DNA from 2 places in the Streptomyces sp. NPDC001339 genome. Region 1 is predicted to be linked to the other one. Evidence: riboswitches for the same ligand, from Rfam matches in the RefSeq annotation. Region 1 holds a riboswitch; the other holds the start of a gene.

Region 1 (4,412 bases):
CCCGGCGGCGGCCAGAAAGTCCACCGGCTCGTCCTGCCAGTCCGGCTCGAAGAGCCGCACCCGGCCACCGCTCGGCAGGTTCTCCGCCTCCTGGCGCCCGGCCCGGCACAGTTCGGCCACCGCGGGTGGCGGCAGCGGGACGCCGACCGTACCGTCCGGGTTGACCGCGATGCCCATCTTCGGCGGCAGGCCGCGGGCGAACTCCTGGGCGGGCGCGACGGTGAAGGACATATGCGCGCCGACGACCCTCAGGAACTCCTGCTCGGAGCTGTAGACGGGGACGTAGGCCGCGCCGCCGATGTCGACGGTGGGCAGGTCCAGGCCACGGGCGCCGAAGCCCGCGCTGTCCGGGCCGCCACCGTTGGGCAGCGGCACCCACAGCCGGCTGCGCCCCAGCACCTCGACGATCCGGCCGCCGGCGCCCGGCTGCCCGACCGACGCGGCCAGCACCTCTTCCAGCTCGTTCGCCGGCCACGCCAGTTGCGGTATCCCCTGCTCCGGAAAGTTCATCTGTACCCACCCGTTCCCAACCGCGCTCTTCGGCCCACGACCCTAGACGAGAGACACGACACCGCGGAGGCCGGGCGCAGGGGAACGGTCAGTGGACGACGTTCAGCGGACGACCCTCACACGGGAACGCTCCATGGACGACGCCCAGTGGACGACACCCGCACGGCAACGCTCAGTGGTCGACACCCGCACGGGAACGCTCCATGGACGGCACTCAGCGGAATGCGCTCAGTGGACGCTGACCGCGATCCGCTCAGTGGAAGCTGACCGCGCGCAGCGCGCTCGCCGCCCGCCGGTCCAGCAGCACCGCCGAACCGAACCCCTTCGGCAGTCCGGCCGACTCCGCCGCGCCGACCAGCCGGCCCACCGCCCCGCGGTGCCGCGCGAAGGCGTACGCCGACACCCCGCGCCCGCGCGCCTCCTGGCCCGAGCGCGCCGTCTCCGGCGGCACGTCGAGCAGCACCAGATGCAGCCCGCGGCCGCCGTGCCGGGCCGACCGGGCGAGCCAGCGGCGGACCCACGTCTGCGTCCCGCAGTCGTGCACCACCAGACTGTCGCCGGAGCGCAATGCACGGCCCAGCGCCAGGTAGTGGGCCGTCCGTACCAGCGGCCGGTACAGGACGTACGGCAGCCGGCGCAGTCTGCCGCGTTCCCAGCGCTCGCGTACGTCCTGCGAGTCGATGCGCCGCACCACGCCGCCGCGCCCGTCCAGCGGCGGCACCACACGGCGCATCAGGGTGCTCTTGCCGCTGCCCGGCAGGCCGGAGACCACGACCAGGTCGCCCGCCGGGAACCGCAGCTCGCCGGTGCCGGCCTCGGACCGCCCACCGCGCAGGTCCACGACCCGTGCGCGGCGACCCGGCCGGACGACGGACCGCGCCGGGCGGCGGGGCCGGGGCCGGGGCCGGGCGACGACGGGGACCACCGCCGCGGCGTCCGGAGGCACGACCCCTGAAGTGGCCGCGAAGGCCGCGTCCCTGCGCATCGTGATCGCCTCACCCCTCCGGTTCCGGTCCGGCCCGAGTCCGTCCCCTACCCGCACAGTGTCAAGAAAAGGTAATGGCCTTCAAGAGGACCGTCCTGATCCCCGGGATTGCCCTGATCTTGGAGACGATCCTTGTCTCCGGGATTGCCCTGATACCGGAGAAGGCCCTCGCCTCCGTGATTGTCCTGATACCGGAGCAGGCCCTCGCCTCCGTGATTGTCCTGGTCCCCGGAACAGTCCGGTTCCGCCCACGTCGGGAACGGACCCTCGGCCAGGGCTCCTCGAACGGGCGATCCCGTGCAATGATGTGCCCGCCACGTGCGGCGCGCAGTTCACGTGTGCGCCGCCAACTGCATACCGGCCGCTTGAATCCGCGCGGGAGAGTCCCCGTCCGCCACGGCGGGGCGCCGAAGGAGCAAGTTCTCCCTTGAATCTCTCAGGCCCCGATACCGCGCGGGCGAGGCAGATCTGAAAAGCGAGCCACTGCCTGGCTGGGGCGGCTCCACCGAAGGTGCAAACCGGGTCCGTTCGCGGGATCCCGGTGAACCTCTCAGGTTCCGATGACAGATGGGGAGAACGTCTTGTCACCCATGCCTGGGAGCCAGAACCATGACCGATGCCCCCCGCCGGACGGCGCTGGACGCCACTCATCGCGCGCTCGGCGCGACCATGACCGACTTCGCCGGCTGGGACATGCCGCTGCGGTACAGCAGTGAACGCGAGGAGCATCTCGCCGTCCGCACCCGCGCCGGCCTCTTCGACCTCTCCCACATGGGTGAGATCACCGTCACCGGACCGCAGGCCGCCGACCTCCTCGACTACGCGCTGGTCGGCAACATCGGCGGGGTCGCTACCGGCCGGGCCCGCTACACGATGATCTGCGACGCCGAGGGCGGCATCCTCGACGACCTGATCGTCTACCGCCTGGCGGACCAGGAGTACATGGTCGTCGCCAACGCCTCCAACGCCCAGGTGGTGCTGGACGCGCTGACCGCCCGGGCCGGCGGCTTCGACGCCGCGATCCGCGACGACCGGGACGCCTACGCGCTGATCGCGGTGCAGGGACCGGAGTCGCCCGGCATCCTCGCCAAGCTCACGGACGCCGATCTGGACGGGCTGAAGTACTACGCGGGCCTGCCCGGCACGGTCGCCGGCGCCGAGGCGCTGATCGCCCGTACGGGATACACCGGTGAGGACGGTTTCGAGCTGTTCGTCCGGCCGGCGGACGCGGTCGCCCTCTGGGAGGCGCTCACCGCGGCCGGCCAGGACGCCGGCCTGGTCCCCTGCGGCCTGTCCTGCCGCGACACGCTGCGTCTGGAAGCGGGTATGCCGCTGTACGGGCATGAGCTGACCACCGCGACCACGCCGTTCGACGCGGGCCTGGGCCGGGTCGTGAAGTTCGAGAAGACCAGCAACGACGGCGACTTCGTGGGCCGGGCCGCGCTGGCGGCGGCCGCCGAGCGGGCGGCGGCGAACCCGCCGCGCAAGCTGGTCGGCCTGATCGCCGAGGGCCGCCGGGTGCCGCGGGCCGGGTACCAGGTCACCACCGCCGACGGCACGGTCATCGGCGAGGTCACCTCCGGAGCGCCCTCCCCCACCCTCGGCAAGCCGATCGCCATCGCGTACGTCGACGCGGCCTACGCCACACCGGGCACCGAGGGTGTCCGCGTGGACATCCGTGGAACCCATGAGCCGTACGAGGTCGTCGCACTGCCCTTCTACAAGCGGCAGAAGTAACGATTCATCGGCGGCAGCCCCGGCAGTTCACCGACGGCGGATCCGGCAGTGGCGCGGAGCGACGGGCCCCGCGCGTCTCACTGTGCAAGACCCTTTTCACGACCACACCCTCGCGTACAGGAGAATCGAGCCATGAACAACCCCCAGCAGCTGCGCTACAGCAAGGAGCACGAGTGGCTGTCGGCCGCCGAGGCCGGCGTCTCGACGGTCGGTATCACGGAGCACGCGGCCAACGCCCTCGGCGACGTCGTCTTCGTGCAGCTCCCTGAGGTCGGCGCCACGATCACGGCGGGCGAGTCCTGCGGTGAACTGGAGTCGACCAAGTCGGTCAGCGACCTCTACTCACCGGTCAGTGGCGAGGTCACCGCGGTCAATGAGGACGTCGTCAACGACCCCTCGCTGGTGAACACCGCCCCGTTCGAGGGCGGTTGGCTGTTCAAGGTGAAGGTGAGCGGCGAGCCGGACGACCTGCTGTCGGCCGACGAGTACACCGCCTTCTCCGCCGGCTGAGCCCGGGCCAGAACCCCCTCCTCCAGGAAGACTCATGTCGATTCTCAACAGCTCCCTGCACGAGCTCGACCCCGATGTCGCCGCCGCCGTCGACGCCGAGCTGCACCGCCAGCAGTCCACCCTCGAAATGATCGCGTCGGAGAACTTCGCACCCGTCGCCGTCATGGAGGCCCAGGGCTCCGTCCTGACCAACAAGTACGCCGAGGGCTACCCCGGCCGCCGCTACTACGGCGGCTGCGAGCACGTCGATGTCGTCGAGCAGATCGCCATCGACCGCATCAAGGCGCTCTTCGGCGCCGAGGCCGCCAACGTCCAGCCGCACTCCGGCGCCCAGGCCAACGCCGCCGCCATGTTCGCGCTGCTCAAGCCGGGCGACACGATCATGGGTCTGAACCTGGCCCACGGCGGTCACCTGACCCACGGCATGAAGATCAACTTCAGCGGCAAGCTCTACAACGTGGTGCCCTACCACGTCGGCGAGGACGGCCTGGTCGACATGGACGAGGTCGAGCGCCTCGCCAAGGAGAGCCGGCCCAAGCTGATCGTCGCCGGCTGGTCCGCCTACCCCCGCCAGCTGGACTTCGCCGCCTTCCGCCGGATCGCCGACGAGGTCGGCGCGTACCTCATGGTCGACATGGCGCACTTCGCCGGTCTGGTGGCGGCGGGCCTG
Region 2 (4,412 bases), on a different contig from region 1:
GAGCCGCTTGGCGACGTCGTCGATGCTCACACCGGTCGCCTTGGTGAGCGGCCGGACGTCGATGATGCACTCGTGCGCGACCAGGCCGCCGGGACCGGTGTAGAGCACCGGGTAGTGCGGCTCCAGGCGCTTGGCGATGTAGTTGGCGCTGAGGACCGCGACCTGGGTGGCGCGCTTGAGGCCCTCGCCGCCCATCAGGCGGAGATACGCCCAGGAGATCGGCAGGATGCCGGCCGAGCCCCAGGGGGCCGCGGAGATGGGCCCGACGCCCGTCTCCGGGCCGGCGGTGGGCTGCAGCGGGTGGTTGGGCAGGTACGGCGCCAGGTGGGCGCGTACGGCGACCGGGCCGACGCCGGGGCCGCCGCCACCGTGCGGGATGCAGAAGGTCTTGTGCAGGTTGAGGTGCGAGACATCGCCGCCGAACACGCCGGGTTCGGCGAGGCCGACCAGTGCGTTGAGGTTGGCGCCGTCCACGTAGACCTGGCCGCCGGCTTCGTGCACCGCCGCGCAGATCTGGGTGATGTGCTCCTCGAACACACCGTGCGTGGACGGGTAGGTGACCATGAGGACCGCGAGTTCGTCACGGTGCTTTTCGATCTTGGCGTGCAGGTCGTCGGCGTCGACCTCCCCGTCCTCGCCGGTCTTGACGACGACGACCTTCATCCCGGCCATGACGGCGCTGGCGGCGTTGGTGCCGTGCGCCGAGGACGGGATCAGGCAGACCGTGCGCTGCTCGTCGCCGTTGGCGCGGTGGTAGGCGCGTACGGCCAGCAGGCCGGCCAGCTCGCCCTGCGATCCGGCGTTCGGCTGGAGGGAGACCTTGTCGTAACCGGTGATGACAGCCAGCCGCTCCTCCAGCTCCCGGATCAGCGTGAGGTAGCCCTCCGCCTGCTCGGCCGGCGCGAAGGGGTGCAGCTGGCCGAAGGCGGGCCAGGTGACCGGCTCCATCTCGGTGGTGGCGTTGAGCTTCATCGTGCAGGAGCCGAGCGGGATCATGCCGCGGTCCAGCGCGTAGTCCTTGTCCGCGAGGGAGCGCAGGTAGCGGAGCATCGCGGTCTCGGAGCGGTGCCGGTGGAAGACCGGGTGGGTGAGGTACTCGTCGGTGCGCAGCAGCGTTTCCGGCAGCGTGTCGGCGGCGGTGGCGTCCAGCCGCTCGATGTCGCCCGTCACGCCGAAGGCGCCCCAGACGCCGGTCAGCTGCGCGCGTCCGGTGGTCTCGTCGCAGGCGATACCGACCAGGTCGGCGTCGATCTGCCACAGGTTGATCCCGGCCTCGCGGGCGGCGGCAACGACCTCGGCGGACCGGCCGGGAACCCGGGCGGTCAGCGTGTCGAAGTACGCGCCATGGACAATCTCCACGCCGCCGGCCCGCAGGCCCTCGGCGAGGACGGTGGCGTAGCGGTGGGTACGGCGGGCGATGGTCCGCAGGCCGTCGGGGCCGTGGTGGACGGCGTACATCCCGGCCATGACGGCGAGCAGCACCTGCGCCGTGCAGATGTTGCTGGTGGCCTTCTCGCGGCGGATGTGCTGTTCGCGGGTCTGCAGCGCGAGGCGGTAGGCCTTGGTGCCGTCGGCGTCGACGGAGACTCCCACCAGGCGGCCGGGCAGGCTGCGGGCGAACTGTTCACGGACGGCCATGAAGCCGGCGTGCGGCCCGCCGAAGCCCATCGGGACGCCGAAGCGCTGGCTGGTGCCGACGGCGATGTCCGCGCCGAGTTCACCGGGCGAGGTGAGCAGCGTGAGGGCGAGCAGGTCGGCGGCGACGGTGACGACGGCGCCCAGCTCATGAGCCTGCTCGATGAGCGCCCGGGGGTCACGGACCGCCCCGGAGGCGCCCGGGTACTGGAGCAGCACGCCGAAGACACCGCGCTCGGCGATCTCGGCGGGGATTCCCTCGCTCAGGTCCGCGACGACGACCTCGACGCCGGTCGGCTCGGCACGGGTCCGGATCACGGCGATGGTCTGCGGCAGACAGTCGGCGTCCACCAGGAAGACGCCCTGCTTGACCTTGCCGATCCGGCGGGAGAGGGCCATCGCCTCGGCGGCGGCGGTGCCCTCGTCCAGCAGCGAGGCACCGGAGGTGCGCAGTCCGGTCAGGTCGGCGACCATGGTCTGGAAGTTCAGCAGCGCCTCCAGACGCCCCTGCGATATCTCCGGCTGGTAGGGCGTGTACGCGGTGTACCAGGCGGGGTTCTCCATGACGTTGCGGAGGATCACCGGCGGGGTGAACGTGCCGTAGTAGCCCAGGCCGATCATGGACGTGAGCACCTGGTTGTGCTCCGCGAGGCCACGCAGCTCCTGGAGGACCTCGGCCTCGGTACGGGCCTCGGGGAGGCCGAGCGCCTCCGTGCTCTTGATCACATCGGGGACCGCGGTGGCGGTGAGCTCGTCCAGCGAACCGAAGCCGACCTGCGCGAGCATCTTGGCCTGCGCCTCGCGGTCGGGGCCGATGTGCCGCTGTTCGAAGGGGATACCGCGTTCCAGCTCGGTCAGGGAGGTGCGAGGGGTGGTCATCTGCGGGGGCCTCCTGGTCAGTACGACCTGCGAGGGGCACCACGGCGTGGGTGCCCGGACGGCCTCCCCCTCTGTCATCTCAACCTGAGAGCTTCACCGGCCCGCGGGCGGTCCGGCTTTCACCGTCGGTGAGGAGGGGTCCCGGTGTGGTGCCTGTCCGCGGCCCGCCCTGCTTTCCAGAGTGACCTCGTCCGTGCGGTACGTGTGCCTGAGAGATTCCGGGGAGGATTTGCTCCTTCGGCGCCCTGGTCGCGAACGACAAAGGACTCTCCCGCACGGGTTCAGCGGCCACTGGCCAGCCTACCAGCGCACCACTCGAAGGATCCTTCGAGTGGCCAGGGCAGGAAATGTGCCGTTTGGTAGGTGTCACGGGCCAGTTGCGACCAGTTGGAGGGACCGTGCAAACCGACATCGATCCCCGGAGCCTGATCGGCCGCAAAGCGTTCGACCGGAACGGCACGAAGATAGGCACGATCGACGAGGTGTACCTGGACGACGCCACGGGGGAGCCGGAGTGGGCGGCCGTACGCACCGGGCTCTTCAGCCGGGACGCGTTCGTCCCGTTGGAGCCCAGCAAGATGGTCGGTGATGCCCTGCACATCCCGTACGACCGCAAGCTGATCAAAGACGCCCCGGACTTCGGCGTGGGCCGCCACCTCTCCCCCGAACAGGAGCTCCAGCTCTACCACCACTACCGGCTGGACATCGCCTCACCGGATGCGGAATCGCTGCCCTCCGACGACGCGGGCGGCTCCGGACCGGGTTCCGGCCCCGGCTCCGGCTCCGGCCCCGGCGACAAGGACTTCGGCAAGATCGCCGGCTCGGAGGACTGACCGGCTTCCGGTCCCCCGCCGACCAGCGGCAGGGGCTCCCCCGGCCGCAGGGCCGGGTCGTCGACGGCGAAGGTCCGCACCCTCCCCGGTGCGGACCACGGCGTCTCGAAGCGGACGGTCACTCTCCCCACCCCGCTACCCTGCACCCACCCGGCACCGAACTCGTCGTGCACCACATCCAGGCCCGGAAGCCAGCGCCGCGGCACCTCGTCCTCGGAACGGCCCCCACCGGTCTCGTCCCCGGCCGCCTCGGGTGTCGCCCCGGCCGGCTCCGCGGCCTCGCGCTCCGTTCGCTCCGTCGCGAGCTGGGCGAAGAGGTCCTCCTGGGTGAAATCGGCCAGCCCGCTGACTCCCACGCCCAGCAGCCGCACCCCGCCCGTGGTGTCCACCGTCTCCAGCAGCCGTACCGCAGCCTCCCGTATGACGGCGGGGTCGTCCGTGGGCCCGCGGAGCGTCTCGGAGCGCGTCAGCGTCGAGAAGTCGTAGTTACGGACCTTGATCACCACCGTGCGCCCGGAGCGCCCGGACTCCCGGAGCCGCTGGACACAGCGGTCGGCCAGCCGCAGCAGCTCGGTCCGTACCCGCGTCCGGTCGGTCAGATCGACCTCGAAGGTGTCCTCGACGGAGATGGACTTCGCGTCCCGTTCGGCCACCACCGGGCGGTCGTCCTGGCCCAGCGCCATGGTGTGGATCCCCATGCCGTGTGCCTTGCCCAGCAGCCGCACCAGCTCGGCCTCACCGGCCTCCGCGGTCTCCGCCACGGTGTGGATCCCCGCCCTGCGCAGCGTCTCGGCCGTCGCGGGCCCCACACCGGGCAGTGTCCGTACCGGCATCGGCCCCAGCAGCTCCCGTTCCGTGCCGGGCTCGATCACCACCAGGCCGTCCGGCTTCGCCGCCTCGGAGGCGATCTTCGCCAGCATCTTGGCGCCGGCGAGCCCCACCGAGCCCGTCAGTCCCGTCGCCTCCCGGATGTCGCGCCGCAGCCGCTCCCCCACGGCCCGTGCGGCGGCCGTGTCGGGCGGTACACCGCCCGCTTCCAGGTCCACGAACGCCTCGTCCAGGCTG

What was found. A riboswitch is a leader RNA that binds a small molecule or an ion and turns the genes downstream of it on or off. The one in region 1 is predicted to bind glycine.
Region 2: it holds a riboswitch for glycine, as region 1 does, so the genes downstream of both, gcvP (aminomethyl-transferring glycine dehydrogenase) here and gcvT (glycine cleavage system aminomethyltransferase GcvT) in region 1, are expected to answer to the same signal.

What each region holds. Positions count from the first base shown of each region.
Region 1 covers NZ_JBIAWT010000001.1:272,023-276,434, forward strand. The annotation lists gene ACFY12_RS01140 (enhanced serine sensitivity protein SseB) at 1-510, opposite strand, end outside; gene ACFY12_RS01145 (AAA family ATPase) at 764-1,495, opposite strand; glycine riboswitch at 1,862-1,957, shown strand; gene gcvT (glycine cleavage system aminomethyltransferase GcvT) at 2,105-3,232, shown strand; gene gcvH (glycine cleavage system protein GcvH) at 3,365-3,742, shown strand; gene glyA (serine hydroxymethyltransferase) at 3,777-4,412, shown strand, end outside.
Region 2 covers NZ_JBIAWT010000019.1:9,272-13,683, reverse strand. The annotation lists gene gcvP (aminomethyl-transferring glycine dehydrogenase) at 1-2,514, opposite strand, end outside; glycine riboswitch at 2,701-2,798, opposite strand; partial or broken gene ACFY12_RS33715 (PRC-barrel domain-containing protein) at 2,862-3,071, shown strand; gene ACFY12_RS33710 (DNA polymerase IV) at 3,206-4,412, opposite strand, start outside.